4 regions of the Aeromonas media genome follow, and region 3 is predicted to be linked to each of the others. Evidence: predicted binding sites of a transcription regulator. Region 3 holds the regulator's gene; each other region holds the start of a gene.
What was found. The regulator sigma-54, encoded in region 3, starts transcription at its own class of promoters, with help from an activator protein. The targets are predictions, from matches to a motif close to TGGCACNGTTTTNGCTT.
Positions count from the first base shown of each region.

Region 1 (7,960 bases), 1.7 Mb from region 3:
CCAATAGCCTTGCAGTCGGCCGAGCAGGGATGCTGTCATCGCACCTCCAGAGGTAAAAGGGAAAGAGGCCGAGACCCGGAGTCAGCCGGCATGGCCACGCCGTCGACAGACGGTACGCAGCAGCGGCACGCACTCCCTATGCCAAACCGGGGAAGAGGGTTAGTCGGCATTGTCACGAAGGAAATTGCGCAGTAACTGATCGATGCGTCCCGCCAGGGTCAGATCGATGCTGGAGAGTTCGGTGGCCAGCTGCAGATCCCCCGGGGAGAGGGTGGGGTCGCTCTGCAGCCGCCAGTGACGCTTGGCACACTCCTCGGCACCGAAGGCCTGCTCGACCCGGGCCACATCGTCCGGGTGCAGCATCAGGGTAACCCCCTGCTCGGCGGCGGGCAGCAGGGCAAGGCCCTGCTTGAGGGCCTCGAGCAACAATTTTGGGGAGGTCTCGGCCTCGTGGCGAATGAGGGCGCGGGCCAGCTGCTGCACCAGGCTGATGAGCTGCTGCTCAACCGCCGCGTCCAGCTCGCTCAGGGGCGTGGCGAGGCGGGCGACGAGCGCTTGCCAGTGGGCAATCTCCTGCTCCACCTGGTCGCGGCCCATGGCAAGCCCCTCTTCACGGCCTTGCTCCAGACCCGCCTGATGGCCCTGCTGCAAGCCTTCCAGCTTGCCCTCTTCGAGCCCCTTGGCAAAACCGGCTGCTCGCCCCTCGGCCAGCCCCTCTTCCCAGGCGGCCTGACGAATCGCCTCCACCTCTTCGGCGGTGATGCTGGGGGTAGGCTCCTCCGGCTGCTCTTCTGGCGGCATCTCGTCCGCCTGCTCCTGGCGATACCAGTCAGGGCCGAGCCCCAGGGCATTGCTCTGGATCTCGGATTCGACCTCCATCTCGGGCCAGCCCCAGGCTTCCACCCGGGTCTCGTCCGCTTCGGGTCTGACATAACCCCGCAGCTTGTTGTTCTTGTTATTCATCTGCGAAAGACACTCCTGGCATGCCGGACGAAAGGGCCGACATCATCGCACATTCCATTGCCCATGGCTTAGAGGAACTCTTCGCCACCGCCCGCCCCCAGCATGATCTCGCCCGCGTCCGCCAGACGGCGCGCCGTGGAGAGGATCTCCTTCTGGGCGGCCTCCACCTCGGAGACCCGGATCGGCCCCATGGCCTCCAGATCGTCCGCCAGCATCTCGGCGGCCCGCTTGGACATGTTCTTGAACACCTTCTCGCGCATCTGGTCATCCGAGCCCTTGAGGGCCCGTTGCAGCAGATCCCCCGGCACTTCCCGCAGCAGGGTCTGGATGCCCCGATCGTCCACATCGATGAGGTTCTCGAACACGAACATCAAGTCCTGGATCTGCTGGCTCATCTCCTCGTCCGACTCGCGGATGGAGTCCATCAGCTGGCCTTCGATGTTGGTGTCCAGGTAGTTCATGATGTTGGCGGCAGCCTTGAGGCCACCCATCTTGGCCGCCTGGGCCCCGGCCGCACCGGCGAACTGCTTCTCCATGATGTCGTTGAGCTCTTGCAGCGCCGCCGGTTGCACCTCTTCGAGGTTGGCGATGCGCATCACCAGATCCAGGCGCACCTGCTCCGGGAACTGGCTCAGGATCTCGGCGGACTGCTCCGGCTCCAGATAGGAGAGGACTATGGTCTGGATCTGCGGGTGTTCATTCTGGATGATGCTGGCCACCTGGCGGGCATCCATCCACTTGAGGGAGTCGAGGCCGCGGGCACCGGATCCCAGGATGATCTGATCCACCAGGTTGCTGGCCTTGTCCTCCCCGAGCGCCGCCACCAGGGCCTTGCGCACGAAGTCTTCACTGCCGATGCCGATATTGGTGTATTTCTGGATGTCGTCGATAAATTGACGATGCACCGCCGCCACCCGGTCGTGACTGAAATCCGACATGGAGGCCATGGACATGCCGAGCCGCTGCACCTGCTTGGGCTCCAGATGACGGAAGATCTGGGCGGCATCCTCCTCGTTGAGGCTCAGCATCAGCACCGCCGCCATCTCCATCCCGCTCATCTGGTCCAGGATCTGGCGCTGGTTATCGGTAATCTCGTTACCGGTGACTTGGTTTTTCTTCTCTTCAGGCATCTCGGTTCGTTACCCATTCTTTGATGACCTGAGCGGCCAGGTCTGGTTCATTCGCTACCAAGGCACGCACGGCCTTGAGCAGGTCCTCGTCACGGTGCAGATCAGGCAGCTTGAGCTGACCATCCCGCAGGCCGAACACCGGCTCGGCCTCGGCCTGGGCCGCCAGCAGGCTCAGCTCGTCGTCGCCACCCAGCACTGTGTGATTGTCGAAGTCCAGCTCCCCTTCCGGCTTGGCATCCGGGTAGAGCAGACGCTTGAGCATGGGCCGCACCACGGTGACGATGAGCACTATGATGACCAGCACCGAGGCGGCGATGCGCACCGCACGCCAGAACCAGGGCTGTTCGTAGATGGGCATGTCGGCCACGGCTTCCAGCTCGGGGCGGTTGAACGGAATGGCGACCACCTCCAGGGTATCCCCCCGGGTCACGTCGAAGCCGAGGCCGCCGCTGAGCAGGCGACGCAAGGTATCGAGTTCGGCCTGGCTGCGGGGCTCGCGGGTGACGGCCCCCTCGGCGCCGGGAGTGGCCTTGTAATCCACCGCCACCGACACTGTCATGCGGCGGATGCCGCCCTGCTGACGCCGGATGTGGCTGACGGTGGTGTCCAGTTCGAAGTTGCGGGTCGCCTCCTTGCGGGAGCGGCCGGAAGAACCGGTTCCCCCTTCCCCGCCAGCGGCCTGTTCGGGAATGTTCGACGCGGCGGGCGGCTGGTTGGTGAGCGCACCGGGTACGCCGCCATTGCTGCCATTGGCGCTGTTCTCTTCCACCGTCATCTCGGAGCGCACGGCGGGCAAGTCCGGATTGTAGGTCTTGCGGGTCTGCTCCTGCTGGGAGAAGTCGAGGGAGAGATCCACTTCCGCCGTGTAGTTGTCGGCCCCCAGCACCGGGATCAGGATGGCGTCAATTTTTTGTTTGTATTCCAGCTCCTGCTTCTGCTGCATCGCAAACTCCTTGCGAGTCTGGGCAGAGAGCGGATCCTGGGAGCCGGAGTTGAGCAGGCGACCGTTCTGATCGGTCACGGTGACGCGGGTAGGCTCCAGGCCGTGGACGGCGGAGGCGACCATGTCGACGATAGAGTCCACCTCCCCCTGGCCCAGCGCAGCCCCTTTCAGGCTCAGCACGACGGTGGCGCTCGGCTTGCGTTCGTTGCGGGCGAACACGTTGTCTTTCGGGATGGCCAGCAGCACCTGGGCCTTGGCGACGTTCTGGAACTGCTCGATGGCGCTCGCCAGCTGGCGCTCGCGGCTCAGTTTCAGCCGCTCGCTCTCCATGCGCTGACTGACGCCGAAGCTGGAGTCCTTGAGCAGGATGGCTTCCCCATCGTTGCTGGCCTCGCTGCTGCTGGCGAGGCCGGCGCGGGTCAGGCGCAGCCGGATGTCTGCATAATTCTCGGCACTGACCAGCACGCTCTTGCCGTCCACCTGATAGGGGATCTTCTGCTGATCCAGATAGTCGAGGGTGGAGACCAGCTCCTGGGTGCTGAAGGTGCCGAGCGGACGCATCTCCGGCTCCTTGCCCCACAGCAGGATGAAGACGGCGATGGCCAGACAGATGGTCAGCCCCAGGATCAGGGTGATCTGCCGCAACACATCGGTGTTGGACAAGAAGCCCAGCGCCGAGCTCTTCTGCTCCTGCTCATCGAGGGCGGCCGCCCCCTCGTTGTTCATCAGCAGATCGCCGTTTGGATCGTTAGCCACGATTTATGTCCTTATTGCTGACATGTTTATGATGCTCGGTCGCCATGGGCCTGAGTTATACCGGCATGTTCATGATGGTCTTGTAGGCATCGACCATTTTGTTACGCACCTGCACCGTCGCCTCGAAGGCGATGGAGGATTTCTGCCCGGCGATCATCACTTCGGAGAGATCCACCGACTTGTCCCCCAGATCGAACCGGGTGCGCAGATCGTTGGCGCTGCCCTGCAGCTCGTTGACGTTGTCGAGGGCCTGCTGCAGCATCTGGCCAAAATCCGAGTTGACCTGACGACCGGGCTGGGTCAGCGGCGTGGCACCGGCTTCGACCCTGAGAGCCTGCATCTCTTGCATCAGGCTGCTTGCGCTTATTTCCATCTTCTCTTCCCAGACAAATCGTTGACACTGGCAAGCCTTAAGCAATTAGAGTGCCAATGCATAAAGATCCTGTACCCCACCTGTGCAACGGGCCATCATGCCGGCAGCAGGGATCCCGGGAAGATGCCCGTCTGCTGGCCGCGCGGCGAGCAGGCGGGCACATGAAAAAGGCCCGCATCGCGGGCCAGGCTCAGATTCCGATCTCTATTGCGTCAGATCCTCGTCGATCCAGTATTTGGATCCCGTGATGCTGACACCGTACAGCAACCCCTTCTCGCCAAGCTGGTAGATGGCCATGCCGCCGTTGTAACCCGAGTCGAGCGACGCGCTCTCCTTGCCGGCGACCACGCCCGCCTCCGAGGTCGCCTCCCAACCCTTGTTCACGAAGTTGTCAAAGGTCTGTTTGGTCTCGAACAACATCACCTGCTGATAGAACTTGCCGCCGAAGCCAGCCGCCATGCCGGCGCCAAACATCTTCATATAGGTGTGTTTGCCATTCGAGCGGTTCACCGCCACCCCGGATCCCTGATTGGTGTGGATCATCAGGGAGAACTTGCGCGAGTCGAACACCGCATAACCATAGGCCTTGTCAAACAGCAGCTTGGCGGAGGGTTGCTCGTTGAACAGCCGCACCAGTGCGGTATCGGCCATGGTATCGAGGGCGGTGCGGGCCTCTGCCGGGGTCTTGGGTTCCAGCATGGTATCGAGCTTCTTGTCGGCGGCCGTCAGCCACTCCTTGCCGGTGGCTGCGCTCTCTTCCGTCCAGGCGCCCGCCTTGTTGTAGGCATCGGCCCCCCAGGTGGAGACAGACTCCCAGGTCGCCTTCGAAAAATCGGTGATCCCCTGCCACGCCTCCTTGCCGGTCTCGCTCACCGCAGTGCCAAGCTCGGAGGCCGCTTCCTTCAATTTCGCCCAGTCGGCATGGCTGGGGCTAGATGCAAGTGCCAGGACGGCGGCAATAAACCAGGATCGGCTCTTCATTGTGTGCTCCTTAAATATCGCATCAGCGGACATGTCACCCTATCAGATTTAAGCCAACTCCAAGAAGTCCCGAATGCCTCTCCATTCCGCTCCAGTCAGCAAACACAGACTTCCCATCTCTCCAGTATGGTGTCGCAGCCCTCATCCGGTCTGAGGGAACTGCGGTCCCCGGACGGTCACGACCGCCACCATCATGCACGGCTCCCCTTGTCTGCCGATAGCCGACGGGCCCGACCGTAAATATTGTTCGGCCTGACAACCTCGGTTGTATAGTTTTTGGTTAGCCATTCCGGTAAAATCCGCGCCCTTGAATAAGAGCCACCTAAGAGTGATTGAGCGATGTCCAACACAAAACAGGCCCCCAAAGTAGGATTCGTCTCCTTGGGTTGCCCCAAAAACCTGGTCGATTCCGAGCGCATCCTGACCCAGCTGCGTACCGAAGGGTACGATGTGGTGCCCAGCTATGACGATGCGGAGCTGGTGGTGGTCAACACCTGCGGCTTCATCGACAGCGCGGTACAGGAGTCGCTGGAAGCCATCGGCGAGGCCCTGGCCGAAAACGGCAAGGTGATCGTCACCGGTTGCCTCGGTGCCAAAGAGAACCAGATCCGCGAGATCCACCCCAAGGTGCTCGAGATAACCGGCCCCCACGCCTACGAAGAGGTGCTGGGTCACGTTCACAAGTACGTGGAAAAGCCGACCCACAACCCCTTCACCAGCCTGGTGCCGGCCCACGGCGTCAAGCTGACTCCCCGTCACTACGCCTATCTGAAGATCTCCGAGGGCTGCAACCACCGCTGCACCTTCTGCATCATCCCCTCCATGCGCGGGGATCTGGTGAGCCGTCCCATCGGCGAGGTGCTGGCAGAGGCCAAGCGCCTGAAAGAGGCCGGCGTGAAGGAGATCCTGGTCATCTCCCAGGACACCTCCGCCTACGGCGTGGACGTCAAGCACCGCACCGGTTTCTACGACGGCATGCCGGTCAAGACCAGCATGGTGGCCCTGTGCGAGGAGCTGGCCAAGCTCGACATCTGGGTGCGTCTGCACTACGTCTACCCCTATCCCCACGTGGATGACGTCATCCCGCTGATGCGCGATGGCAAGGTCCTGCCCTACCTCGATATTCCGCTGCAGCACGCCAGCCCGCGCATCCTGAAGCTGATGAAGCGCCCGGGTACCGTCGAGCGCACCCTGGAGCGCATCCAGAAGTGGCGCGAGATCTGCCCCGAAATCACCCTGCGCTCTACCTTCATCGTCGGCTTCCCCGGCGAGACCGAAGAAGAGTTCCAGATGCTGCTGGACTTCATCGACAAGGCGGAGCTGGACCGCGTTGGCTGCTTCAAATACAGCCCGGTCGAGGGTGCCAAGGCCAACGAGCTGCCGGATCCTGTGCCGGAAGACGTCCAGGAAGCGCGTTTCCAGCGCTTCATGGAGCTGCAGCAGCAGGTCTCCGTTCGCAAGCTGGCCCGCAAGGTCGGCAAGGAGATGACGGTGCTGATCGACGAAGTGGACGAAGAGGGCGCCACCGGCCGCTCCTTCGCCGACGCGCCCGAGATCGACGGCCTGGTCTACCTGAACGGTGAAACCGGCCTCAAGCCCGGCGACATGGTCAAGGTCCGCATCGACGAAGCGGACGAGTACGATCTGTGGGCCAGCCTGGTCAACTAATCCGCTAACGGATGTGGCACCCGAAGCCAGTCAGTGAATGCTGACTGGCTTTTTTATTGCCCGTAATTCAGTCGACACGAAAACCCATTGGCATCCAGCGCCGGGTTCTTCTGCCAGAGAGGGACCACCCGCCATCACCCGACGAGCCGGAAGATTCCTCCTTAGTGAGCCAGCGCACAGTTCTGTCCCTCTCCTCGGAGCGCTTGTTTCAAGCTCAAAAAAAAGCCTCTGGACGGGAGGAAAAATGAGCACGATCCACTTCACACTATCGTCTTTGAATTGTCATAAAGGGTGACTTGGTACTTTGTGAGAATTAATGCAACTGTATAATTTAAAAGGATTAAAAATAGAGTTTGACGATAATGACGAGAGGGTGGGAGTTTTTACGATATCGACGAAATGAAGAGTTGTTGTTTTCCTGTTAACTCTGCTTTTCTAGGGGCGTTGGATGACACAACTACAAGGGTGCAAAACCTGACCAACATTGAGGGCCGGTATCCAAGCATGGGATCCGGTGCTCCATTCCAAAACCATGGAAGACCAATAAGAAAGGAAAAAATATGCTTGCCAAAGTATCCAAAATCGCTACCTCAGTCATGCTGGGAACCCTGATGCTCGGTGCCGCCGGCACCGCCATGGCCGCCGAAAACAAGACGGTGCTGACCCTGGTTGCACAGCAGGAAACCGCATGGGTCAAGAACTTCAACCCCTTCCTGCAGGCCGGTCTGCTGCACACCACCCGTCACTTCATCTATGAGCCGCTGGTGATCTTCAACGATATGCAGGGTGGCAAACCCGTCTATCGTCTGGCCACCCACTACGCCTTCAGCGATGATCTGAAATCCGTCACCTTCGATCTGCGTGACGGGGTCAAGTGGTCCGATGGTGAAGCCTTCACCGCCGACGACATTATCTTCTCCTTCAACCTGGTCAAGGCCAACAAGGCGCTGGATGAGCGCTCCATCTGGACTCAAATCAAGGGTGTCGAGAAGCTGGGTGAGCATAAGGTCAAATTCGACCTGGCCGAGGTCAACACCAACGTGGTGAATGACCTGGTGCTGGTGCCCATCGTCCCCGAGCATCAGTGGAAGTCGGTGAAAGACCCGGTTGCCTTCACCAACGACAAGCCGGTCGGCACAGGTCCCT
Region 1 covers NZ_CP075564.1:1,228,644-1,236,603, reverse strand. The annotation lists gene fliI (flagellar protein export ATPase FliI) at 1-39, opposite strand, end outside; gene fliH (flagellar assembly protein FliH) at 160-963, opposite strand; gene fliG (flagellar motor switch protein FliG) at 1,032-2,093, opposite strand; gene fliF (flagellar basal-body MS-ring/collar protein FliF) at 2,086-3,792, opposite strand; gene fliE (flagellar hook-basal body complex protein FliE) at 3,848-4,165, opposite strand; gene KI797_RS05855 (lipid-binding SYLF domain-containing protein) at 4,370-5,146, opposite strand; gene rimO (30S ribosomal protein S12 methylthiotransferase RimO) at 5,486-6,814, shown strand; gene KI797_RS05845 (ABC transporter substrate-binding protein) at 7,375-7,960, shown strand, end outside.
Region 1: fliE (flagellar hook-basal body complex protein FliE) is a predicted target of sigma-54. The motif match lies at 4,205-4,221, and genes of this name have one in related genera.

Region 2 (7,960 bases), 2.0 Mb from region 3:
GGACTCGCTCAGTATGTCCCCCTTGGCCACGGGAGCCGCGACGGTGACATAGGGCTTCTGAATGCTGACCCGCACCGGAAGATAGAGATCCCAGGGTTTGTCTCCCTCGCACTTGAGGTAGACGGTGGTGTTGCGGCGGATCTCCATCTTGGCCGGGAGGGAGATAGTCAGCCCCTCTTCGCAGTGGTGCAGGGGGAGGCGTTCATCTATGGTGCCGGCTTTCACCTCGGCCTGGGCATCGAGGGGAACATCCAGCTGGTCGAGAACGAACGCCTGTGCCTGCTCCTGCAGATAGTCGGTGACCTCGGATGCCATGGCGTGAGAGAGGCTGCAAAACGGCAGTAAGATGAGGAAAAGTCTATTAATCATTTTTGCTTACCGGTCGATAAGTTGTTCACGTACACCATCGCAGTTAACTATGCTTGCTGCAGATTTCGGTTGTCGAGACATCGATAGTCTGATGCAAGCCAATGTGCATGCACACACAACATGCACGATCAGTGCCAAGCGTTTTTTAGGGAGTGTTTATGGCGAGTATTCTGGACTCGGTCAACCAACGGACCCAGCTGGTGGGACAAAACCGGTTGGAGCTGCTGCTGTTTCGTCTCAACGGACGTCAAAGATTTGGCATCAACGTATTCAAGGTACGTGAGGTGCTGCAGTGCCCTCCCTTGACCGTCATGCCCAAGCTCAACTCCTGCATTCGCGGCGTGGCGCACATTCGCGGCCAGACCATCTCGGTGATCGATCTCAGCATGGCGATGGGCAAGCGCCCCATCCAGGACATCTCCAAGTGCTTCATCATCATCTCCGAGTACAACAGATCCGTTCAGGGATTTCTGGTCCATTCGGTCGAGCGCATCATCAACATGAACTGGGAGTCCATCCTGCCCCCTCCCAAGGGAGCCGGTCGCATCAACTACATGACGGCGGTGACCGAGGTGGATGGCGAGCTGGTGGAGATCCTGGATGTGGAGCGTATTCTCAACGAGATTTCGCCGGTCTCCACCGAGGTGAGTGCCGAGCTGGTGGAAGCCAGCGTGGAGCGCAATCCCCATGGCCGTCCTGTGCTGGTCGCCGACGACTCCTCGGTGGCACGCAAGCAGGTACAGCGGGCGCTGGAAGCCATCGGGGTGCAGTGTGTGCTGGCCAAGGATGGACGGGAGGCCCTCAACATGCTGCTGGAGATGGCCAAGCAGGGCCCCATCCTCGATCAGATTGCCCTGGTCATCTCCGACATCGAGATGCCGGAGATGGATGGCTACACCTTCACCGCCGAGATCCGCAACAATCCCAACCTCAAGGATTTGCATGTTATCCTGCACACATCCCTCAGTGGGGTGTTCAATCAGGCCATGGTGCAGAAAGTTGGTGCGAACAACTTCATTGCCAAATTCCAGCCTGATGAATTGGCCAAGGCCGTACAAGGCGCTCTCTAATAAAGAAGAACAACTGCATGAAGACACTTTCGGACGACTTATACAGGCAATTCAGCAATTTTCTGGCGCAGCAGAGCGGCATAGTGCTGGGTGACAACAAACAGTATCTGGTCAAGAGCCGTCTGTCGCCCTTGATGACTCAGTTTGGTATCGAGAGTCTGTCTGAACTGGTGACCCGGGCGATGAACGTGCGTGAACGGGAGCTCAAGATGGCTGTGGTCGATGCCATGACCACCAATGAAACCCTGTGGTTTCGCGATACCTACCCGTTCCAGCTGCTGAGCGACAAGATTTTCCCCGAGCTCGGCAAGAGTGGTCGTCCCATCAAGATCTGGTCTGCGGCTTCCTCCTCCGGGCAGGAGCCTTACTCCATCGCCATGACGGCGCTGGAGCAGCAGGTCAAACGCCCCGGCACCTTGCCGGGCGGGGTGCAGATAGTGGGGACCGATATCTCTAGCACCATGCTCAACCAGTGCAAGGAAGGGGTGTATGACAGCCTGGCACTGGCCCGCGGCCTGTCTCCCGAGCGCAAGCGGCTGTTTTTTGAGCCCTGCGGCGACAACAAGATGCGGGTATCGGAGCGTGTCAGAAAATTGACCAGCTTCCGGCCCCTGAACCTGCTGGAGAGCTACAGCCTGCTCGGCAAGTTTGACATCATCTTCTGCCGTAACGTGCTCATCTACTTTGCGCCAGAGGTGAAGTCCAAGATCCTCAACCAGTTTGCCAGCAGCCTCAATCCTGGCGGCTATCTGATGCTGGGGGCCTCGGAGTCCCTGGCGGGCCTCACCGACAAGTTCGAGATGATCCGCTGCAACCCCGGCATCGTCTACAAGGTCAAATAACTCCCCCCTCGTCCCTCTTTGGCACACCTCTTGCTAAACATTCGTGAAGCAGGAGGTGCGCTATGGCAATTTCATTCGACAAGGCATTCGGTGTTCACCAGTACACGCTGAGCGTTCGCGCCAAGCGTGCGGAGGTGTTATCGAGCAACATCGCCAACGCGGATACGCCGGGCTTCAAGGCCCGTGACATCAACTTCTCCCAAGCGTTGCAGGATGCCCAGAGCCAGCAAGGGTTCGGGCTGTCCACCACCAGCGAGAAGCATTTCGCCTTGCAGATGGATGCCCCCGGGTCGACCCAGTATCGCAACCCCCTGCAACCGGATACCGGTGACGGCAATACGGTGGATGTGCAACAGGAGCGCAGCGAGTTCCTGCGCAACAGCCTCGAGTACCAGGCCTCCCTCGAATTCATGAATGGCAAGATAAGCGGCCTGCTCAAGGCGTTGAAAGGAGATCAGTAATGAGTTTGTTCAAGGTCTTTGACATTGCAGGCTCTGCCATGAGCGCGCAGTCTGTCCGCCTCAATACGGTGGCCAGCAACATGGCCAACGCCGACAGCGTCAGCTCCAGCGTGGAAAAAACTTACCATGCCAGGCGGCCAGTCTTTGCCGCCCAGCTGGATCAGGCCATGTCCGACAAGCAGGCCTCGGTGGGGGTGGATGTGAAGGGCATCGTCGAGAGCGATGCGCCCCTGCTAAAGGAGTACAACCCGAACCACCCCATGGCGAACAAGGATGGCTTCATCTTCAAGCCCAACGTCAACATGGTGGAGGAGATGGCGGACATGATCGCCGCCTCCCGCAGTTACCAGACCAACGTCCAGGTTGCTGATGCGGCAAAGAAAATGCTGCAGCAGACGCTCGGCCTCGGCAAGTCCTGATAGAGGTGAACCCAGATGACTGAGACTTGTGACGGCCTGCATGACTGCGGCCATGGGGTCGACCCGTACGGCGTGCGGCAAACCCGGACAGAGGGGGAATCATAAGTGGCAGATACCTATGACAGCCTGCTGGGCGTCAACCGGACGACGGCCGCCCAGACCAATACGACCAACACCACGACCCAGAAGAAGGAACTGGATCAGGAGTCCTTCCTGAAGCTGTTGACCATGCAGCTCTCCTACCAGGATCCATTCAAGCCGGTGGACAACGCCCAGATGTTGTCCCAGATGACCTCGATGTCGACCTCCCAGGGGATCAGCAGCCTTTCCACCCAGATGGAGAGCCTCAACAGCCTGATGACCTCCAGCCAAGCGTTGCAGGCCTCTGCCCTGGTGGGCCAGAACGTGCTCATCCCCTCCAACACGGGGTATGTGGAGAAGGGCGGCACCCTCTCCGGCGTCATCGCCACCGGTGACGGTGGCAGCAACGTCAAGGTGACGGTGAAGGACGAGAGCGGCCAGGTGATCAAGGAGTTCTCCCTCGAAGGGGACCATAAGGGAAACGTGGCCTTCGAGTGGGATGGCCTGGACAAATCGGGCAATGCCGCCAAGAGCGGCAAGTATTCGATAGAAGCGCACGCCACCGTGGATGGCAAGTCCGAGAGCGTGCCGGCCCTGACCTATGCCAAGGTTGAGAGTGTCACCCTGGGCACCAGCACCAACCCCAGTACCCTCAAGCTCAAGGGACTGGGTGGCATCTATCTGACCGATGTATTGGAAATTGGCGGGACGTCCGGCAAGTCGGCTACGACCCCGACGCCGACCCCGACCCCGACCTCTAACGCAGTGATCTAAGGAGAAAGACATGTCATTCAACAATGCCCTCAGCGGCATCAATGCGGCTCAGAAAGACCTGAACGTCACCGCGAACAACATTGCCAACGTCAATACCACCGGCTTCAAGGAGTCCCGCGCTGAGTTCGCCGATGTCTACGCCAACTCCATCTTCGTCAATGCCAAGACCCAGGTCGGCAACGGGGTGGCGACGGGGGCGGTGGCGCAGCAGTTCCATCAGGGGGCGCTGCAATTCACCAATAATGCGCTGGATCTAGCCATTCAGGGCAACGGCTTTTTCGTGACCTCCGATGGCCTGACCAACCTGGATCGCAGCTACACCCGCTCCGGCGCCTTCAAACTCAACGAAAGCAGCTACATGGTCAGCAACTCCGGCGGCTACCTGCAGGGGTACGAGATCAATGCCGATGGCACCCCCAAGGCGGTGAGCATCAATGCGACCAAGCCCATCCAGATCCCGGACAGGGCCGGCGAGCCGGTCCAGACCTCGAAGATCGAAGCCAATTTCAACCTGCCGTCCACCGCCTCTCCACTGACGGCGGGGGGGACGCCCTATACACCTCCGGCCCTCCCTCCGGCGGATGCTTCCAAGTTCGATCCCAAGGATTCGGACACCTACTCCTCTTCCACTTCGGTGGTGGTCTACGACTCCCTGGGGGAGCCGCACACCATCACCCAGTACTTCACCAAGGAAGCTGATCCGCTAGACCCGGCCAAAGCGGCGGTGCCGACTGCCTGGCGTATGTACCTCTATCAGGGGGACAAGCCCATCGACATCTCGGGTGGTGCCCCCACCGCCATGGCTGCCGGCTTGAACCAGGCCCCCCTGAGTGCCCGCGTCACCTTCGACGCCTCCGGCAAGATGGTCACCCCGACTGATCCTGCGGTGATCAAGACGGTCTCATTAGGTTCACCTGCTGCAGGTACACCGGTTACTGGAGAGCCAGGTGCTGGCATCATTACCAATGGTGCAGATGGGACTCAACAGTTTGAAATAAAGCTCGGCACCGTGACCCAGTATGCCTCGCCGTTTGAAGTCAACAAATTGACCCAGGATGGCTCCACCGTCGGCCGGCTGACCAAGGTGGAGATCGGGGCGGACGGCATAGTCTCCGCCACTTACAGCAACGCCACCACCGTCAAAGTGGCCATGGTGGCCATGGCTAAGTTCGCCAACTCCCAGGGGCTGACCCAGGTGGGGGACACCTCCTGGCGCCAGTCCCTGCTCTCCGGCGATGCCCTGCCGGGCACTCCGAACTCGGGCACCTTCGGCTCCATCAAGTCGTCGGCGCTGGAGCAGTCCAACGTGGACCTGACCACCGAGCTGGTGGACCTCATCACCGCCCAGCGCAACTTCCAGGCCAACTCACGCTCGCTGGAAGTGAACAGCTCCCTGCAGCAGAGCATACTGCAGATCCGCTAAGGTTTTTGCGGTTGCAAGGGGCGCTCATGCGCCCCTTGTCGTTTCCGGCATAGTGTTTTTTCCTCCCCTGTTTCTCCATTCTTCCGCTCTTGGCACTCAATTTGCAGTTGTCCTGCGAGAGTCATCTGTTTGACGGAGGATCACATGGATCACCTGCTTTATATCGCCATGTCAGGAGCCAAGGAGAACATGAACAGCCTGGCTGTGCGTGGCAACAACCTGGCCAATGCCAACACCATCGGCTTCAAGTCTGATTTCGAGCAGGCGCGCAGCATGCAGGCGTTTGGCGAAGGACTGCCCACGCGGGTGTTCGCCATGACGGAGCGACCGGGTCAGAACCTGCAGCACGGCCTGCTGCAGACCACGGGGCGGGATCTTGACGTCGCCGTCGACGGCCCGGGCTGGATTGCGGTGCAGGATCCCAATGGAGCAGAGGCCTATACCCGCATGGGCAACCTGCAGCTCAATGCCGCCGGCAATCTGCAGACCTCGGCCGGGCTCAATGTGGTGGATGACGCCGGTCAGCCCATCGTGCTGCCGTTGCCCATGGAGAAGATCGAGATCAACCGGGATGGCACCATCAGCGGCCGTCCCGAGGGCGCCGCTGCCAACCTGCCGGAGGATTTCCAGCGCATCAAGCTGGTCAATCCGCCGAGCGATGCGGTGGAGAAGGGCCAGGATGGCCTGTTTCGCCGCAAGGATGGCCAGGCGGAGGCCGCGTCTGCCGACGTGGGCCTGATCGCCGGTTCCCTCGAGGGGAGCAACGTCAACGTGGTCGACGAGATGACCAACCTTATTCGCTTGCAACGTCAGTTTGAAACTCAGGTCAAGATCATGAAGACCGCCGAGGAGAACGACGAGGCACAAACCCAGCTGCTGCGTATCAGCTAATCAAGGAGCATGACATGAACTCTGCACTCTGGATTCGCACATCAAAAGATGACATGACCCTGCACCCTAGATCCGCTAATTAAGGAAGATGAAATGAATCCTGCACTCTGGATCAGCAAGACCGGCCTCGATGCCCAGCAGACCAACATCTCGGTCACCTCGAACAACCTGGCGAACGCCAGCACCGTGGGCTACAAGAAGGCTCGCGCCATCTTTGAGGATCTGCTCTATCAAAACGTCAACCAGCCCGGTGGCCGCTCCTCGGCAGACACCGAACTGCCCTCCGGCCTGATGCTGGGGGCGGGGGCCAAGGTGGTCGCCACCCAGAAAAACCACAGTCAGGGCAACGTCCAGACCACGGACAACTCCCTGGATCTGATGATAAGCGGCCGTGGTTACTTCGAAATCCAGCTGCCGGACGGCAGCGCGGCCTACACCCGCAACGGCCAGTTCACCCTCAATGACGAGGGCACCATCGTCACCCCGGGCAACGGCTACCCGCTGCAGCCGGAGATCCAGATCCCCGAGAACGCCCAGAGCGTGACGGTGGGGGAGGATGGTCAGGTGTCGGTACAGCTCAAGGGGGATGGCCAGTCCCAGGTGGTGGGCCAGATCAATACCACGGATTTCGTCAACCCCACCGGCCTGCAACCCATGGGGGAAAACCTCTTCGTCGAGACCCAGTCCAGCGGCGCCCCCATTCAGGGGACGGCCGGTGCGGACGGGCTCGGAGTCATCAAGCAGGGGATGCTGGAGACCTCCAACGTCAACGTGACCGAGGAGCTGGTAAACCTGATCCAGGCCCAGCGGGTCTATGAGATGAACTCCAAGGTCATCTCGGCAGTTGACTCGATGATGTCCTTCCTGACCCAGCGCACCTAATCCAGCCACCTAAGCGGAGACGCATGATGAAAGTCATCTGGATGCTGGGCCTGCTGATGTTGGCAGGCTGCAGCAGCACCCCCAATACCGCCAGGCCCGACGACCCCGAATTCGCCCCCGTGTATGGCGAGTCGGAGCCGGTGTCGGTGCGCCCGACCGGGGCCATCTTCCAGCCCGAGCAGGTCAACGGCATCTACTCGGACATCAAGGCCCATCGGGTGGGCGACATCATCACCATCGAGCTGGCGGAGTCGACCTCGGCGTCGAAGAAGGCCAACACCCAGAGCGGCAAGGACAACAAGATGGAGCTGGAACCCGTCACCCTGGGCGGGGTGCCAGTGACGGCGAGCCCCTATGACCTGTCTGCCTCCATCGGCCAGAGCAGTGCGTTCAAGGGTCAGGCCAAGGCGGACCAGAGCAACAGTCTGCAGGGCAACATCTCGGTCAGCGTGGTCAAGGTATTGCCGAACGGCAACCTGTTGGTCCGTGGCGAGAAGTGGATCATGCTCAACAACGGCAACGAATATATCCGCATCACCGGACTGGTGCGCCCGGAGGACGTGAGCTCGGAGAACAGCGTCTCGTCCCAGCGGGTCGCCAACGCGCGCATCCATTACGGTGGCACCGGCGATCTGGCCAACACCCAGGAACAGGGGTGGCTGACCAGCTTCTTCAACGGCCCCTGGTGGCCCATTTAATACTCGGACCCCGGGTCGCCAACGAAGACCCGGGGCCAGGATGGTTTAGT
Region 2 covers NZ_CP075564.1:1,505,450-1,513,409, forward strand. The annotation lists gene flgA (flagellar basal body P-ring formation chaperone FlgA) at 1-291, opposite strand, end outside; gene KI797_RS07090 (chemotaxis protein CheV) at 528-1,439, shown strand; gene KI797_RS07095 (CheR family methyltransferase) at 1,457-2,281, shown strand; gene flgB (flagellar basal body rod protein FlgB) at 2,344-2,742, shown strand; gene flgC (flagellar basal body rod protein FlgC) at 2,742-3,161, shown strand; gene KI797_RS07110 (flagellar hook assembly protein FlgD) at 3,267-4,016, shown strand; gene flgE (flagellar hook protein FlgE) at 4,027-5,439, shown strand; gene flgF (flagellar basal-body rod protein FlgF) at 5,584-6,330, shown strand; gene flgG (flagellar basal-body rod protein FlgG) at 6,424-7,212, shown strand; gene flgH (flagellar basal body L-ring protein FlgH) at 7,239-7,910, shown strand.
Region 2: flgF (flagellar basal-body rod protein FlgF) is a predicted target of sigma-54. The motif match lies at 5,530-5,546, and genes of this name have one in related genera.

Region 3 (7,960 bases):
GTATGGGCAAGTCGGGTCATGTCGGCAACAAGATTGCCGCGACCCTGGCCAGCACCGGGACACCCGCCTTCTTCCTCCACCCTGGCGAAGCCAGCCACGGAGATCTGGGGATGATCTCCGGCGGCGACCTCATCATCGCCATCTCCAACTCCGGCGAGAGCGACGAGATCCTGGCCCTGTTGCCGGTGCTCAAGCGTCGCGGCATTCCGCTCATCTGCATGACCGGCAACCCGACCTCCACCATGGCCAAGGAGGCCAACGTGCACCTGTGCATCAAGGTGGAGAAAGAGGCCTGCCCGCTGGGTCTGGCCCCGACCTCAAGCACCACGGCGACGCTGGTGATGGGGGATGCCCTGGCCGTGGCTCTGCTGGAGGCACGTGGTTTCACCGCCGATGACTTCGCGCTCTCGCACCCGGGCGGGTCGCTGGGCAAGCGGCTGTTGCTGCGGGTCGGCGATCTGATGCACCGCGGGGACCTGTTGCCCCAGGTAGGGATAGATGCCACCATCAGCCAGGCGCTGCTGGAAGTGAGCCGCAAGGGGCTGGGTATGACCGCCGTTGTTGATGCTGATGGCCGATTGGCCGGTCTGTTCACCGATGGCGACCTGCGCCGGATCCTGGATCTGCAGGTGGATATTCACCACACCCCTATCAGCCGCGTCATGACGGTCAACTGTGTTACCGTAGGGCCTGAGATGATGGCGGCCGAGGCCGTCAAACTGATGGAAACCAGAAAGATTAACGGATTGCTGGTGGTGGATGAGGCGCGGCGGCCACTTGGCGCCTTCAACATGCACGACCTACTGAAAGCCGGGGTGATTTGATGCAAGACGTACCGACCCTCTATGGTCCGGTGACGCGCAGCCAGTACGAGAAGGCGGCGCAGATCCGCCTGCTGGTGTGTGACGTGGATGGGGTGCTTTCCAATGGCTTCATCTATATGGGCAACCAGGGTGAAGAGCTGAAAACCTTCTGCACCCGCGATGGCGCTGGCATGCGTGCCCTGCTCAACGCCGGTATCGAGATTGCCATTATCACAGGGCGCAACTCCCGCATCGTCAGCGATCGGATGAGAGGCCTGGGGGTGCGGCACCTGGTACAGGGGGCGGATCAGAAGCTGCCCCACTTCGAGGCACTGCTGACCAAGCTCGGTCTGGAGGCGTCGCAAGCCGCCTACATGGGGGATGACACCATAGATCTGCCGGTGATGCAGGCCTGTGGCCTCGGCATTGCGGTGGCGGATGCCCATCCGCTGGTGCTGGCTCGTGCCGATCTGGTGACCCGCCTCGGGGGTGGGGTGGGCGCGGTACGCGAGGTGTGCGATCTCATCCTGCAGGCGCAGGGCCTGGGCGACTACCAACCCGAGGCCTCGGTATGAGCAGACAGACCCTGTTGTTCGCCCTGCTGTTCTTGGTTGCACTCGCCGCCTGGCAGCTCGGCGAGATCGAGCTGGTACCTGAGCCGACTGCCAAGGTAGAGAACTATCAACCAGACTTTACCGCCAAAAATCTGGTCACCACCCGCTTCAACGAGCAGGGCAAAAGGACCGAGCGGTTGGAGTCCGAGTATGCGGAGTATTACCAGATCCTCGAGCAGGCCACTTTCAACAAGCCGGTGGTCTACATGTTCGATGAGCAGGGAGAGGCCGAATGGAAGGTCACGGCCGAGACCGGGGTGCTCAATACCGATGACAACGTGATACTGCGCGACAAGGTACATCTGGACGGCTTGCTGCCGGCGACCTTCATCTCCACGCTGGATACCCCCTATCTGGAGCTGGATCTGGTGACCCAAGACGTAAGAAGCAACCAGCACATCAGCATAGTGGGTCAGGAATTCCAGACCGAGGGTGTTGGCCTGAAGGGCCATCTGGAACGTAAATATTTCGAATTACTGGATAAAGGCCATGCCACTTATTTCAATGAAAAACGTTAATCTGGCCCTCGCGTCCCTGCTGTTGTGCAGTGCGGTGAATGCCAAAGAGTCCGACTTTGCCGAGAAGGTCTACGTGGATGCGGTCAAGCAAGTGGCCGAGATGCAGGACAACCGCATCACCTTCAGTGATGATGTCATCATCACTCAGGGCACCATCAAGATTAAGGCCGACAAGGTGGTGGTGATCCGCTCCGGCGAGAAAGGGGCCGAGGTGATGACCGCCTATGGCAACCCCGCCACCTTCTTCCAGATCCTGGACAACGGCAAGCCGGTAAACGCCCACGGCAACAGCATTCGCTATGAGCTGAAGAACCGGCTGGTCACCATCACCGGCAACGGTCAGCTCAAGCAGGAAGACAGCCAGGTCACCGGTGACCTCATCCGCTACGACATCGTCAAACAGAAGATGATCGCCGAGAGCAAGGGACCCACCCAGCGCGTCAAGACGGTGTTCTTGCCGGATCAGGTAGAAAACTTCGACAAACCCGCCGATCAGAAGAAGTAGGAAACAGAAGCCATGGCAGTGTTAAAAGCAACGGGTTTGCAGAAGAGCTACAAGCGCCGCATGGTGGTCAGCGACGTGAGCCTGGAAGTGGGCACCGGCCAGATAGTGGGGCTGCTTGGCCCGAATGGTGCCGGCAAGACCACCTCCTTCTACATGATCGTGGGCCTGGTGCAGCGGGATGCGGGTCTCATCACCATAGATGAACAGGACATCAGCCTGCAGCCCATGCATATTCGCGCCCGCAATGGTATCGGTTACCTGCCCCAGGAAGCCTCCATCTTCCGACGCTTGTCGGTGTTCGACAACCTGATGGGGGTCATGCAGACCCGTAAGGGGTTGAGCCGCGAGGAGCGGGAGGATAAGGTCGAGCAGTTGCTGGAAGAGTTCAACATCACCCATATTCGCGACAGCCTGGGTCAGAGCCTGTCGGGAGGGGAGCGGCGCCGTGTCGAGATCGCCCGTGCGCTAGCGGCAGAGCCGCGATTCATCCTGTTGGATGAGCCCTTTGCAGGTGTTGATCCTATTTCGGTCATAGACATCAAGAAGATCATCCAGCATCTGAAGGAAAGAGGGCTGGGCGTGCTTATCACGGATCATAACGTCAGAGAGACGTTGGATGTGTGCGAGAAGGCCTACATCGTCAGCCACGGCAAGATGATTGCCGAAGGTGCACCGGCCGACATCCTCGCCGATGAGCAGGTCAAGCGCGTCTATTTGGGCGATCAATTCAGTCTATAGTAAGGGGGCACCCCTCATTTTTGTTAGGTGACCGCCTCGCTGAACATAAGGATATCCCGACGTAGATGAAGCCGACATTACAGTTGCGTCTCGGCCAGTCCCTGACCATGACGCCACAATTACAACAAGCGATTCGTCTGCTCCAGCTCTCCACCCTGGAACTCCAGCAGGAAATTCAGCAAGCGCTCGATAATAACCCCTTGCTGGAGCAGGAGGAGAATGAGGCGCACGAAACCAGTCCGATAGAACCCCAGGACGCCAGTCAACTCGACTCCAGTGACGCAATGGCACAGGACAAGATGCCGGATGAACTGCCGGTGGACACTACCTGGGATGAGGTCTATTCCGCCGGCACGGCTCAGAGCGCTGGCCCCATCCATGACGGGGAAGACAGCGTCTATCAGGGGGAAACCACCGAAAATCTGCAGGATTATCTGTTGTGGCAGATGCGACTGACGCCGTTCAGTGATCTGGATGCCGCGATTGCCCTCGCCATCATCGATGCCATCGATGAGTCTGGCTACCTGACCGTTTCTCTCGAAGATATTCAGGCTGCAGTCAGCAGTGAAGAGGTAGAAGTTGAACTGGATGAAGTGGAAGCCGTGCTCAAGCGGGTGCAGCATTTCGATCCGGTTGGCATCGCCGCTCGCTCGGTACAGGAGTGTCTGTTGATCCAGCTTGGCCAGTATTCGCCGGATCTGCCTTGGCTCAATGAGGCAAGGGAGGTGATCCGCGAGCACATGGACTTGCTCGGCAACCGTGACTACCGCACCCTGGCGCGCAAGACCCGGCTCAAGGAGAGCGACCTCAAGGAGGTACTGGATCTCATCCAGCAGCTGGAGCCCAGACCCGGTAATGGCATCATCCAGAGCGAATCGCAATACGTGATCCCGGATGTTTCCGTGGTCAAGAAGGGGGCGAAGTGGGTGGTTGAACTCAACCCGGATTCGGCGCCGCGCATTCGTGTCAACGAGGCCTATGCGGCAATGGCACGCAATGCCCGCAGCAGCACGGATACTCAGTTCATTCGTTCCCATTTGCAGGAAGCCAAGTGGTTCATCAAGAGTCTGGAGAGTCGAAACGACACCCTGCTCAAGGTGGCAAGCTGCATCGTCGAGCAGCAACAGGGTTTCTTCGAGTACGGTGAAGAGGCCATGAAGCCCATGGTACTCAACGACATCGCCGAGGCGGTGGAGATGCACGAGTCGACGATTTCACGGGTGACGACCCAGAAGTACATGCATACGCCCCGTGGCATCTTTGAACTGAAGTTTTTTTTCTCCAGTCATGTCAACACGGAGGGAGGAGGAGAGTGCTCATCGACCGCAATTCGTGCCCTTATCAAGAAGCTGGTGACGGCCGAAAACCCGGCCAAACCGCTTAGTGATAGCAAGATCGCGGATTTGCTGGCCGAACAGGGTATTATGGTGGCGAGACGCACGATCGCAAAGTACCGTGAATCCTTGTTGATCCCGCCATCCAATCAGCGCAAACGCCTGGTTTAGGCAAACAAAAGGAAGACGTTATGCAAATTAACCTGACCGGACACCATGTCGAGATTACCGAAGCTCTGCGTGATTATGTGAATAACAAATTTGCCAAACTCGAGCGTCACTTTGACCATATCAACAACGTACATGTGGTGTTGAGCGTCGAAAAACTGAACCAGATCGCCGAAGCCAAGCTGCACGTCAGCGGGGGAGAGGTGTTCGCCAATTCGCAGCATGCCGACATGTATGCGGCGATTGATACCCTGCTGGATAAACTGGATCGGCAGATCATCAAGCACAAAGATAAGTTAAATCAAAAATAACTATGCAACTTGAACACATACTGAGTCGGGACTGCACCAAGAGTGCGGTCCCTTGTACCAGCAAGAAACGCGCCCTCGAGATCATCAGTGAGCTGGCCGCTGAGCGCCTCGGCGCCTCCCGCCAGGTGCTGTTTGAAAGCCTGTTGGCGCGGGAAAAGATGGGCAGTACCGGGATCGGTGCCGGTATCGCCATTCCCCACGGCCGGATCGACGACGCCTTTGCGCCGACCGCCGTGCTGATGACCTTCTCTGAACCCATCCCTTTCGATGCTATCGACAATCAACCGGTTGACCTGCTCTTTGCATTGCTGGTGCCGGAAAGCGAGTGCAAGCAGCATCTCAAGACCCTTTCCCTGATGGCATCCAAGCTGGGTGACAAGGCCGTCTGTCGCCAGTTGCGCCAGGCGACCAGCGATGAAGAACTCTATCAGATCATGACCTCGGCCTGATGCCGGGTCTGACACAGCCACGTTGGCGTGAGGGGACAAGATGCAGTTAATAGTGGTAAGCGGTCGTTCGGGCTCCGGTAAGACGGTAGCCCTGAGGGTGCTGGAGGATCTGGGTTACTACTGCGTGGATAACCTGCCGGTCAATCTGCTGCCCCAGTTGATCGTCTCGGTGGAGAGCCAGTATGACAAGCTGGCGGTCAGCATAGATGTGCGCAACCTGCCGACCCAGCCCGACAAGCTGGACAACCTGCTGACCCAAGTGCGTAATGAGGGGCGGGTGGAATTCTCCAGCTTCTTCTTCGACGCCGACAACGGGACTCTGCTCAAGCGCTATGGCGAGAGTCGCCGGCTGCACCCCCTGTCTCGCAAGCAGCTCTCGCTGGATGAGGCGATCCGAGAGGAAACCCACCTGCTGGCGCCCCTCTCCTCGACCGCCGATCTGCGCATCGATACCACCAACCTCAGCATTCACGACCTGAGCGAGCTCATCAAGACCCGGGTGCTCGGCAAGAAAGAGAATGAGCTGGTGCTGGTGTTCGAGTCGTTCGGCTTCAAATACGGCATCCCCAAGGATGCGGACTTCGTGTTCGATGCCCGTTTCCTGCCCAATCCCCACTGGATCCCGGAGCTCAAGCCGTTTACCGGCCAGGACGAGCCTGTAGCCAACTACCTCTCGGCCCAGGCGGACGTGATGCTGTTCATCCAGCAGATAGAGAACATGCTGGTGACCTGGTTGCCCCACCTGGAGCGCAACAATCGTAGCTATGTGACCGTTGGGATCGGTTGTACCGGCGGGCAGCATCGCTCGGTGTTCATCGCCGAGCGGCTGGCCAGCACCTTCCGGCTGCTTGGCAAGAACGTGCAGATCCGCCACCGCACGCTGGACAAGCGTTCGACACAGGCTTGATAGACCCACAGGATGTTCAGATGACAGTTTCCGCCTCGGTAGAAGTCAAAAACAAGCTGGGAATCCATGCCAGACCGGCCATGATGCTGTTCGAGCTGGTGCAGGGGTTTGATGCCCATGTGCTGCTGCGCAACGAGGACGGCATCGAGGCCGATGCGGACAGTGTGATTGGTCTGCTGATGCTGGACTCCGCCCAGGGCAAGCAGGTGGAGGTGCAGGTGGAGGGCCCCGAAGAAGTGGAGGCCCTGGCCGCCGTGGTGGCGCTGTTCACCTCGGGCTTCAACGAGGAGTGAGTGGCACCTCCTTTGCCGTCATGACCCGGCGCGCGCCAGCGCCTTGAAGTCGTTAAAGTCCCGACAAGCCAGCAGATTCCTGCTGGCTTTTTCGTTCATCAGCGCCAGAAACAGATCGTAGAGCCCCATCGCTTCCTCGTAGTCCGCCTTGCTGATGGCGAGCACGAAGACGAGGGTGGCTGTCTCGCCATTGCCCCAGTCGATCCCCTGAGGGGCCAGCACTGTATATACCAAGGTGCGGCGGGCCAGCAGGCCGAGGGAGTGTGGCAGGGCTATGCCCTCTCCCAGCATGGTGGAGACGATTCGTTCCCGCTAGTGCAACGAGCTCCTGAAGCCCGGTTCTACCAGCTACTCGGACTCCAGCTGGTCACAGATGCGGCCAAACAGCTGTGCCTGGCTGAGCGGCTCGGTGACCACCATGAAGTGGTCGGTATCGAAGTACTTGTCCAGCAGGTAGAGGCGGAAGCGATCGGTCAGTACCAGCTTGCCGAACTGCTCCAGCTGGTACGGGTCGTGAAGGGGGCGGTTTGTACCAAGGGAACGTTTTTCTCGCTCACTTTGACTGTGCTGATGACGAAGTCCAGTTCGATCTGCACCAGCCCCTCGTAATCCCGTTCTTGTGGTTCGCCAGCGGGTTGTGGCTGCCTATCTGGTAGTTGACCCGCAGCATAATGGCACTGATGTGAGCCTGCAGGTCGGCACGCAACTGCGGGTCGCCGCGAAGATCATAGGAGTAGTGCTGGTGAATGCAGGTCAGCGGATGTGAACCAGTTGCTCGCTCTTGGCGGCCATGGCCGGGCCGAGCAGGGGGGATCTGCAGTGAGGCGGGTCTGGATCTAGATGACGAGGCTGGCGATCTCCTCCTGCCCCGGCGGGGCTTGGGTTGGTAACTCGACATGGATGTCGCGGACCACCACGGCCAGGATCAGGCTGATGTCATCGCTGGCAAACTGGCACAGCTCGTGGCCAGCCGCAACAGGGTGATGGCGCAGGAGATGGTGAGTTGTTGCAGGTTCTCGTCGGCGAGGCGCAACAGATGACGGCAGAGCTGATCGTGATAACCGGTGCCGCGCTGGTGGAAACTGTGAGTCATCTCACGCCAGGGAAGGGTGGCCTGAGAGGGAGACACGAAAAAGGGGCCCTGATGGCCCCTCTATTGACTCCCTTGCCGTCAGCTGGCGGGTGATGCGCTGCTGGTGGGCAGGTTCTGGTAGCGCACGTCTTCCTCTATGATGACGTCGACGTCCAGGGGCTTGCCATTGCGGATCACCGAGATGGTCAGCTTGGTGCCGGGGCGGCTCTCGACGATCTTGTCCATCA
Region 3 covers NZ_CP075564.1:4,002,284-4,010,243, reverse strand. The annotation lists gene KI797_RS18550 (KpsF/GutQ family sugar-phosphate isomerase) at 1-824, shown strand, start outside; gene kdsC (3-deoxy-manno-octulosonate-8-phosphatase KdsC) at 824-1,378, shown strand; gene lptC (LPS export ABC transporter periplasmic protein LptC) at 1,375-1,935, shown strand; gene lptA (lipopolysaccharide transport periplasmic protein LptA) at 1,922-2,440, shown strand; gene lptB (LPS export ABC transporter ATP-binding protein) at 2,453-3,178, shown strand; gene KI797_RS18525 (RNA polymerase factor sigma-54) at 3,244-4,683, shown strand; gene hpf (ribosome hibernation promoting factor) at 4,704-4,991, shown strand; gene ptsN (PTS IIA-like nitrogen regulatory protein PtsN) at 4,994-5,440, shown strand; gene rapZ (RNase adapter RapZ) at 5,481-6,347, shown strand; gene npr (PTS phosphocarrier protein NPr) at 6,368-6,640, shown strand; partial or broken gene KI797_RS18500 (PTS sugar transporter subunit IIA) at 6,659-7,709, opposite strand; gene degS (outer membrane-stress sensor serine endopeptidase DegS) at 7,812-7,960, opposite strand, start outside.

Region 4 (7,960 bases), 710 kb from region 3:
TCATCGATGATGGCCTGGTGCGTATGAACGACGACGGACTGGAGGTGGTCTCCACCGGTCAGCTGCTCATTCGCAACATCTGCATGTGCTTCGACGCCTACCTGCGCAGCAAGGCGCGTCAGCAGCAGTTCTCCCGGGTAATCTAAGCCGTTGGTCGGCGCTGAACATAAAAAAACCGCCTCTCGGCGGTTTTTTTATTTGGCTTGCCAGCACTCAGCGCTGAGCCGCGCCGGCGCTCAGTTCGGCCTTCTCGGCCTCGCTCAGGAAGGCCAACATCAGACCATTGCGCTGTGCGGTGCGGATTTCATCCGCAGTCATACCGGCGGCCGGGGCGGCCACCTCGTATTCGTGGGGCAGGTCGATGCCTTCCACAGCGGGATCGTCTGTGTTGAGGCAGGCCAGCACGCCAGCGGCCAGGAACTGGCGGATCGGGTGATCGCTGAGGCTGGCGACCGTGGTGGTCTGGATGTTGGAGGTAAGGCAGGACTCGATGCCGATGCGGTGCTCCGCCAGATAGGCCATCAGGGCCGGGTCCTGGATGGCCTTGACGCCGTGACCGATACGCTCGGCGCCGAGATCGCGAATGGCCTGCCACATGCTCTCGGGGCCGGCCGCTTCACCGGCGTGCACCGTCACCCGCATGCCCGCATCCCGCACCTTGCGGAAGTGGTCGGTGAACAGTTCCCCCGGGAAGCCCAGCTCATCACCGGCCAGATCGATGGCGACCAGCTTGTCGCGATGGGCCAGGCAGGCTGCCAGCTCCCTGTTGCACTGTTCGGTGCCGAAGGTGCGGCTCATGATTCCGATCAGGTTGGTCTTGATGCCGAAGTCGCGGCTGCCGGTGGCCACGCCGTCTATGATGGCTTCCACCACCCCCTGCGGGTGCAGCTTGTGGGCCATCGCCATGTAGGCGGGGCTGAAGCGCAGCTCGGCATAGTCGATACCCGCACGCAGCAGATCTTCCACGTTCTCGTATGCGACTCGGCGGCAGGCGTCGTAATCGGCCAGCACGGCCACGCCCCAGTCCAGTTTCTTCAGGAAGGCCACCAGACTCGGCTCGTTCTCGACGATCTGCACGTGAGGGCGCAGGGCTTCCAGCTCATCGGCTGGCAGCGGGATGTTGTGCAGGCGACCCAGCTCGAGAATGGTCTGCGGACGGATGTTGCCATCCAGATGGCGGTGCAGGTCGGTCAGGGGGAGGGATCTGTCAATCATGGTGGCGCCTTCTGCGAGTCGGGTTGGAAAGCCTGTCATTCTAGGCGGGGATCTTGAAAAAGATACCCCGTTTGCGGGCAAACGGGGTGTGATTGGTCAGGCTTTCCCTCAAGGCGTGATGGGAATCGTTTTTCCCGAGAACTCAGGGAATGTCGAGTTCCTTGAGCTTGCGGGTCAGGGTATTGCGACCCCAGCCGAGCAGGCGGGCGGCCTCCTGCTTGTGGCCATGGGTGTGCTCCAGCGCCGTCTCCAGCATGATCCGCTCGAATTGGGGCATGGCATCGGCCAGGATGTCGGTCTCCCCCAGCGCCAGCTTGGCGCCCACCCAGTCCTGTAGTTGTTGCTGCCAGCCACCGGTCAGCGCGGGCTGGCCTGGTTCCGCCGTGCTGGTAATGGGGGTCAGCAGCTCTGTGGGCAGATCGCCGACCAGCACCTCCTGGCCCGACGCCATCACGGTCAGCCAGCGGCAGACGTTCTCCAGCTGGCGCACGTTGCCCGGCCAGGGCAGGCGGCTGATGTAGGTCTGGGTATCGGGGTGCAGGCTCTTGGCCTCCACGTTCAGCTCCTTGGCGGCTCTGAGCAGGAAGTGCTGGGCCAGCTGAGGTATGTCCTCTCGTCGCTCCTTGAGGGCTGGAATGTGGATGCGGATGACGTTGAGGCGGTGGAACAGATCCTCCCGAAATTCGCCGTCGGCGACCCGCTTCTCCAGATTCTGGTGGGTGGCGGCGATGATCCGCACATCCACCTGCACCGGTTGATGGCCGCCTACCCGGTAGAACTGGCCGTCCGCCAGCACCCGCAGCAACCGGGTCTGGACGTCCAGGGGCATGTCACCTATCTCATCGAGAAACAAAGTGCCGCCGTCTGCCTGCTCGAAGCGGCCGTGACGTATGTTGTTGGCGCCGGTGAAGGCCCCCTTCTCATGGCCGAACAGTTCGGATTCGATAAGATCCTTCGGGATGGCGGCCATGTTGAGGGCGATGAAATTCTTGTGGGCGCGCGGGCTGTGCTTGTGCAGAGCATGGGCGACCAGCTCCTTGCCGGTGCCGCTCTGGCCGTTGATCAGCACCGAGATGCTGGAGCGCGACAGTCGGCCGATGGCGCGAAACACCTCCTGCATGGCGGGGGCCTCACCGATGATCTCCGGGGTGGTGGTGGCCTCCTGCTGGCGCGCCTTGCGTTTGGTACGCTGCTCTTTCAGATGATTTTCGGCGCGGCGCACCAGGGTGACTGCCTCGTCGATGTCGAACGGCTTGGGCAGGTATTCGAAGGCGCCGCGCTGGTAGGCGTTGACCGCGCTGTCCAGATCCGAATGCGCTGTCATGATGATGATGGGCAGATCCGCCTGACGGCGATGGATCTGCTCCAGCAGGCTGAGGCCGTCGATGCCGGGCATGCGGATATCGGAGAGGATCACGTCCGGTGAGCGCATCTCCAGCGAGCTCAGCAGGGCTTCGCCGTCAGCAAAGCTCTCGCATTCGAAGCCTTCGCTGCCAAGGGTGCGCTCCAGGACCCACCGGATGGAGCTGTCGTCATCGACGATCCACACTTTTGCTGTCATGAGGTTCCCTTACTTGCGAAGTGGTAGGTAGATGGTGAATTCGGTGTGGCCGGGCCAGCTGATGCAATCTATGCGTCCCTTGTGCTGATCGATCAGATTCTGGGCGATGGAGAGGCCGAGGCCTGTGCCTCCCTCCTTGCCGGTGATCATGGGGTAGAAGAGGGTGTCGCGAATGGCATCGGGAATGCCGGGACCGTTGTCGATGATCTTGATCTCGGCGGCCAGGCGGTAGCGCTGACCGTGGATGGTGATCTGGAAGGCGGTGCGGGTCTTGATGCGGATGAGCCCGGTCTGATCGCCGAGGGCCTCGGCGGCATTGCGGACTATGTTGAGAAACGCCTGCTGCAGCTGGTCCGGCTCCATTTCGAACTCGGGAATGCTGGGGTCGTAATCCCGCTCGATGCGGATCTGGGGCGGCAGTTCCAGATCCACCAGGCGGCGCACCTGCTCCAGCACCGAATGCACATTGTGCATCTGATGGCGTCCCGGCCGCTGGGGGCCGAGCAGACGATCGACCAGCACCCGCAGGCGGTCGGCCTGCTCTATGATGATGCCGGTGTATTCGCGCAGAGCGGGGTCCGGCAACTCCTTTTGCAGCAACTGGGCGGCGCCGCGCAGGCCCCCGAGGGGGTTCTTGATCTCGTGGGCCAGCCCGCGCACCAGCTCCTTGGCGGCTTGCTGCTGGGCATGTTGCTGCAGCTCCTGGCTGATCTTCTTCTGCTGATCGATCTTGCGCAGCTCCACCACCATCAACCGCTGCTCGTGGTCGGCCATGGGGCTTACGCTGATCTCCACCAGCCTGGGCTCTCCCTCCACCACCAGGGTGACTTCGCTGTCGGTGAAGCCCTGCCCTGAAATGAGGCACTGTTTGAATCGTTGCAGGTCGAGGGAAATGTGCTCCAGCAGATGGGGCAGTTCGATCCCGATCAGTCGCCGTTCGCTGAGGGACAGCAGCTGTTCGGCCGCCGGGTTGACGAATTGAATGCAGAGCCGTTCATCCATCAGGATGACGGCGGTCAGCAGGTTGTCCAAGAGTGTCTTGGCGTGATCCAGGCGGGTTGGCACAGGTTTCTCCCTAAAACGGTGCTTTACACCTATTGTGCACCGATATGGTGCATTGAGTTTACCCGCATCGGTGCGTCACATCACCCCTAATTGGCCTTGGGGGTGGCTTTGGGAGCCTGATTCACAGTCGTTCTATGCAGGTAAAAGGTGGCTGCTTTGGATTTAGCAAGGATCGTACCGTCTTTGGCGAGCAGCTCGAGCCGCGCCTCGTAGGCGCCACGATCCAGGTTCTCCACCCGGATGGCCAGGCTGTTGTGAACGAGGGGAATGGCCTTGTCGTTCAGCAGCAGGCGTACGTCATATTGCACCGGCGCCTGGGGATGGACCTGTGCCTGGAAGACGATGTTGCCCGTGTTGTCGCGCAGTGTGCTGCCCGGCTCGGGGGAGAGCAGCTCTATCTCCAGAGGGGCGGCTTCCAGGGCCTTCCTTGCATCGACACCGGTCAGATGGTTGAAATCATCAACCTGAACCGAATGGGGTGAGGTGCCGATGAGGGGGGAGACCCGCAGGTCGATTTCCCTGGCGTTCTTGCCGGGGGGAGGGGCGTCTGTGTAATGGGTCACCCCTTGGGAGTCTATCCAGGAATAGACTCTGGCCGCCTGGGCGGTGCAGGAGATCATCAGCAAGAGGCCCAGCGTCCATGTCGGGTGTACTTTTTTCATCCATCTCTCCTTGACGGGGTTCACCTTAATCCTATCAGAGAAAAAAATGTCGGGCCTATTGTCGGATGTGCGGTGAAGCATGGACTCGATGAGCCGGACGACTCTGAGGCATCATGCCATGAGTCATGATATTTCAGCCCCTTAGATAAAAAACCCGCCAGATGGCGGGTTTATCATGATGAAGCAAGGACACCGGATTAGACGGAGTAGTACAGCTCGAACTCCAGCGGGTGCGGGGTCATGCGGACACGATCCACGTCATGCTGTTTCAGCTCCAGGTAGGAGTTGATGAAGTCGTCGCTGAACACACCGCCACGGGTCAGGAACTCGCGATCAGCATCCAGTGCGGACAGGGCTTCGTCCAGGGAACCGGCAACGGTCGGCACTTCTGCGGCTTCTTCCGGCGGCAGGTCATACAAGTTCTTGTCCATGGCATCGCCCGGATGGATCTTGTTGATGATGCCGTCCAGACCGGCCATCAGCTGGGCTGCGAAGGCCAGGTAGGGGTTGGCAGCCGGATCCGGGAAGCGGACTTCGATGCGGCGAGCTTTCGGGCTCGGCACCACCGGGATACGGATGGAGGCAGAGCGGTTGCGGGCAGAGTAGGCCAGCATCACAGGGGCTTCATAGCCCGGCACCAGACGCTTGTAGGAGTTGGTGGTCGGGTTGGCGAAGGCGTTGATGGCCTTGGCGTGCTTGATGATGCCGCCGATGTAGTGCAGTGCCATCTCGGACAGACCGCCGTACAGGTCGCCGGCGAACAGGTTGACGCCGTTCTTGGCCAGGGACTGGTGGCAGTGCATGCCGGAGCCGTTGTCACCGAACATGGGTTTCGGCATGAAGGTGACAGTCTTGTTGTAGGCGTGGGCCACGTTGTGGATCACGTACTTCAGGACCTGCACTTCGTCGGCCTTCAGGGTAAGGGTGTTGAAGCGAGTGGCGATCTCGTTCTGACCGGCAGTGGCCACTTCGTGGTGGTGAGCTTCAACGACCTGGCCCATCTCTTCCAGCACCAGACACATGGCGGCGCGGATGTCCTGGGAGGAGTCAACCGGCGCAACCGGGAAGTAACCACCCTTGACGAAGGGACGGTGACCCTTGTTGCCGTGCTCGTACTCGGTACCCGAGTTCCAGGCAGCTTCTTCGGATTCGATCTTCACGAAGCTGTGGCCCATGGTGTTGGAGAAGGTGATGTTGTCGAACATGAAGAATTCCGGCTCCGGCCCGAACAGCACGGTGTCAGCGATGCCGCTGGCTTTCAGGAAATCTTCGGCACGCTTGGCGATGGAGCGCGGATCGCGGTCATAGCCTTGCATGGTGGCAGGTTCAAGCACGTCACAGACGATGTTCAGCGTGGTCTCTTCGGTGAACGGGTCCAGTTTGGCGGAGGCCGGATCCGGCATCAGCACCATGTCAGACTCGTTGATGCCCTTCCAGCCGCCGATGGAGGAGCCATCGAACATCTTGCCGTCTTCGAAGAAGTCTTCGTCGACCTGGTGGGAGGGAATGGATACGTGCTGCTCTTTACCCTTGGTGTCGGTAAAACGCAGATCAACAAACTTGACTTCGTGTTCCTGGATCAGGGCCAAAACGTTCTGGGCTGACATGCTAAGTAACCTCCGGTGTTAAAACTCTTTGGGTGAATGCGTCATCACATTCACATAAGCCAGTATCGTGCCAAGTTTGTGACAGCTTGATTTCAGGGCATTTGCACCGTTTCAGGCTGCCGGGACACCCGCTTTCATGCTTGGTTGCGCTTCAAAGTGGTGCAACCTTGGATCGTTTTGGTGCACCATCGTGGTGCGCCAGCACGATCAGCCACCATCTAAGCAGGCTTTCAGCATGGGGTCTATGATCCTGATCCCCTGTTGTGCGCGAATGGTCTGCAATTATGCTAGGCAGATCACAAAGGCGAGAGTACAATTAGCGCCCAATTTTACCCGGTGATTGAGGCGAGAATGTTAGAGAATTTACGCAATATTGCGATTATTGCGCACGTAGACCACGGCAAAACTACCCTGGTTGATAAGCTGCTGCAGCAGTCTGGAACCCTGGACCGTACCACTGATGGTCAAGAGCGTCTGATGGATTCCAACGATCTGGAAAAGGAACGTGGTATTACCATTCTCGCCAAGAACACTGCGATCCGCTGGAATGACTACCGCATCAACATCGTCGATACCCCGGGTCACGCCGACTTCGGTGGTGAAGTTGAGCGCGTCATGTCCATGGTTGACTCCGTGCTGCTGCTGGTCGACGCCGTTGACGGTCCGATGCCGCAAACCCGTTTCGTGACCCAGAAAGCCTTCGCCCAGGGTCTGAAGCCTATCGTTGTCATCAACAAAATCGACCGTCCGGGTGCGCGTCCTGACTGGGTAATGGACCAGGTATTCGACCTGTTCGACAACCTGGGTGCCACCGATGAGCAACTGGACTTCAAGGTTGTTTACGCCTCTGCACTGAACGGTTGGGCCACCCTGGACCAGAGCGTCGAGTCCGATAACATGGAACCCCTGTTCCAGGCCATCGTTGACAACGTCGAGCAGCCGAAGGGTGACCCCGCCGGTGGCTTCCAGATGCAGATCTCCCAGCTGGACTACAACTCCTACGTGGGTGTTATCGGTATCGGCCGCATCACCCGTGGTCGCGTCAAGACCAACCAGCAGGTCACCATCGTCGGTGCCAACGGCAAGAACCGTACCGGCAAGGTTGGTCAGGTGCTGGGTTACCTGGGTCTGTCCCGTACCGAAGTGGCCGACGCGCAAGCGGGCGACATCATCGCCATCACAGGTCTGGGCGAGCTGAAGATCTCCGACACCATCTGTGACAACAATGCCGTCGAAGCCCTGCCGCCGCTCTCCGTTGACGAGCCGACCGTGAACATGACCTTCCAGGTCAATACCTCACCGTTCGCCGGCAAAGAAGGCAAGTTCGTGACCTCCCGCAACATTCTGGAGCGTCTGAACCAGGAGCTGGTCCACAACGTGGCCCTGCGCGTGGAAGAGACCGAAGATCCGGACAAGTTCCGCGTCTCCGGCCGTGGTGAGTTGCACCTGTCCATCCTGATCGAAAACATGCGTCGCGAAGGTTACGAGCTGGCGGTATCCCGTCCGGAAGTTATCCTGCGCACCGTTGACGGCGTTCTGCACGAGCCGTTCGAAACCGTTACCGTGGACGTAGAAGAGATCCACCAGGGTTCCGTCATGGAGCAACTCGGCCTGCGTAAGGGCGAGATGACCAACATGACCCCGGATGGCAAGGGTCGTGTCCGTCTCGACTTCATGATCCCGAGCCGTGGTCTGATCGGCTTCCAGACCGAGTTCCTGACCATGACTTCAGGTACCGGTCTGCTGTACCACACCTTCGACCATTACGGTCCGCACAAGGGTGGCAGCATCGGTGAGCGTCAGAACGGCGTGCTGATCTCCAACGCTACCGGCAAGGCCCTGACCTTCGC
Region 4 covers NZ_CP075564.1:189,418-197,377, forward strand. The annotation lists gene hemN (oxygen-independent coproporphyrinogen III oxidase) at 1-146, shown strand, start outside; gene add (adenosine deaminase) at 214-1,215, opposite strand; gene glnG (nitrogen regulation protein NR(I)) at 1,358-2,776, opposite strand; gene glnL (nitrogen regulation protein NR(II)) at 2,786-3,841, opposite strand; gene KI797_RS00880 (DUF4124 domain-containing protein) at 3,928-4,503, opposite strand; gene glnA (glutamate--ammonia ligase) at 4,701-6,110, opposite strand; gene typA (translational GTPase TypA) at 6,462-7,960, shown strand, end outside.
Region 4: glnA (glutamate--ammonia ligase) is a predicted target of sigma-54. The motif match lies at 6,167-6,183, and genes of this name have one in related genera.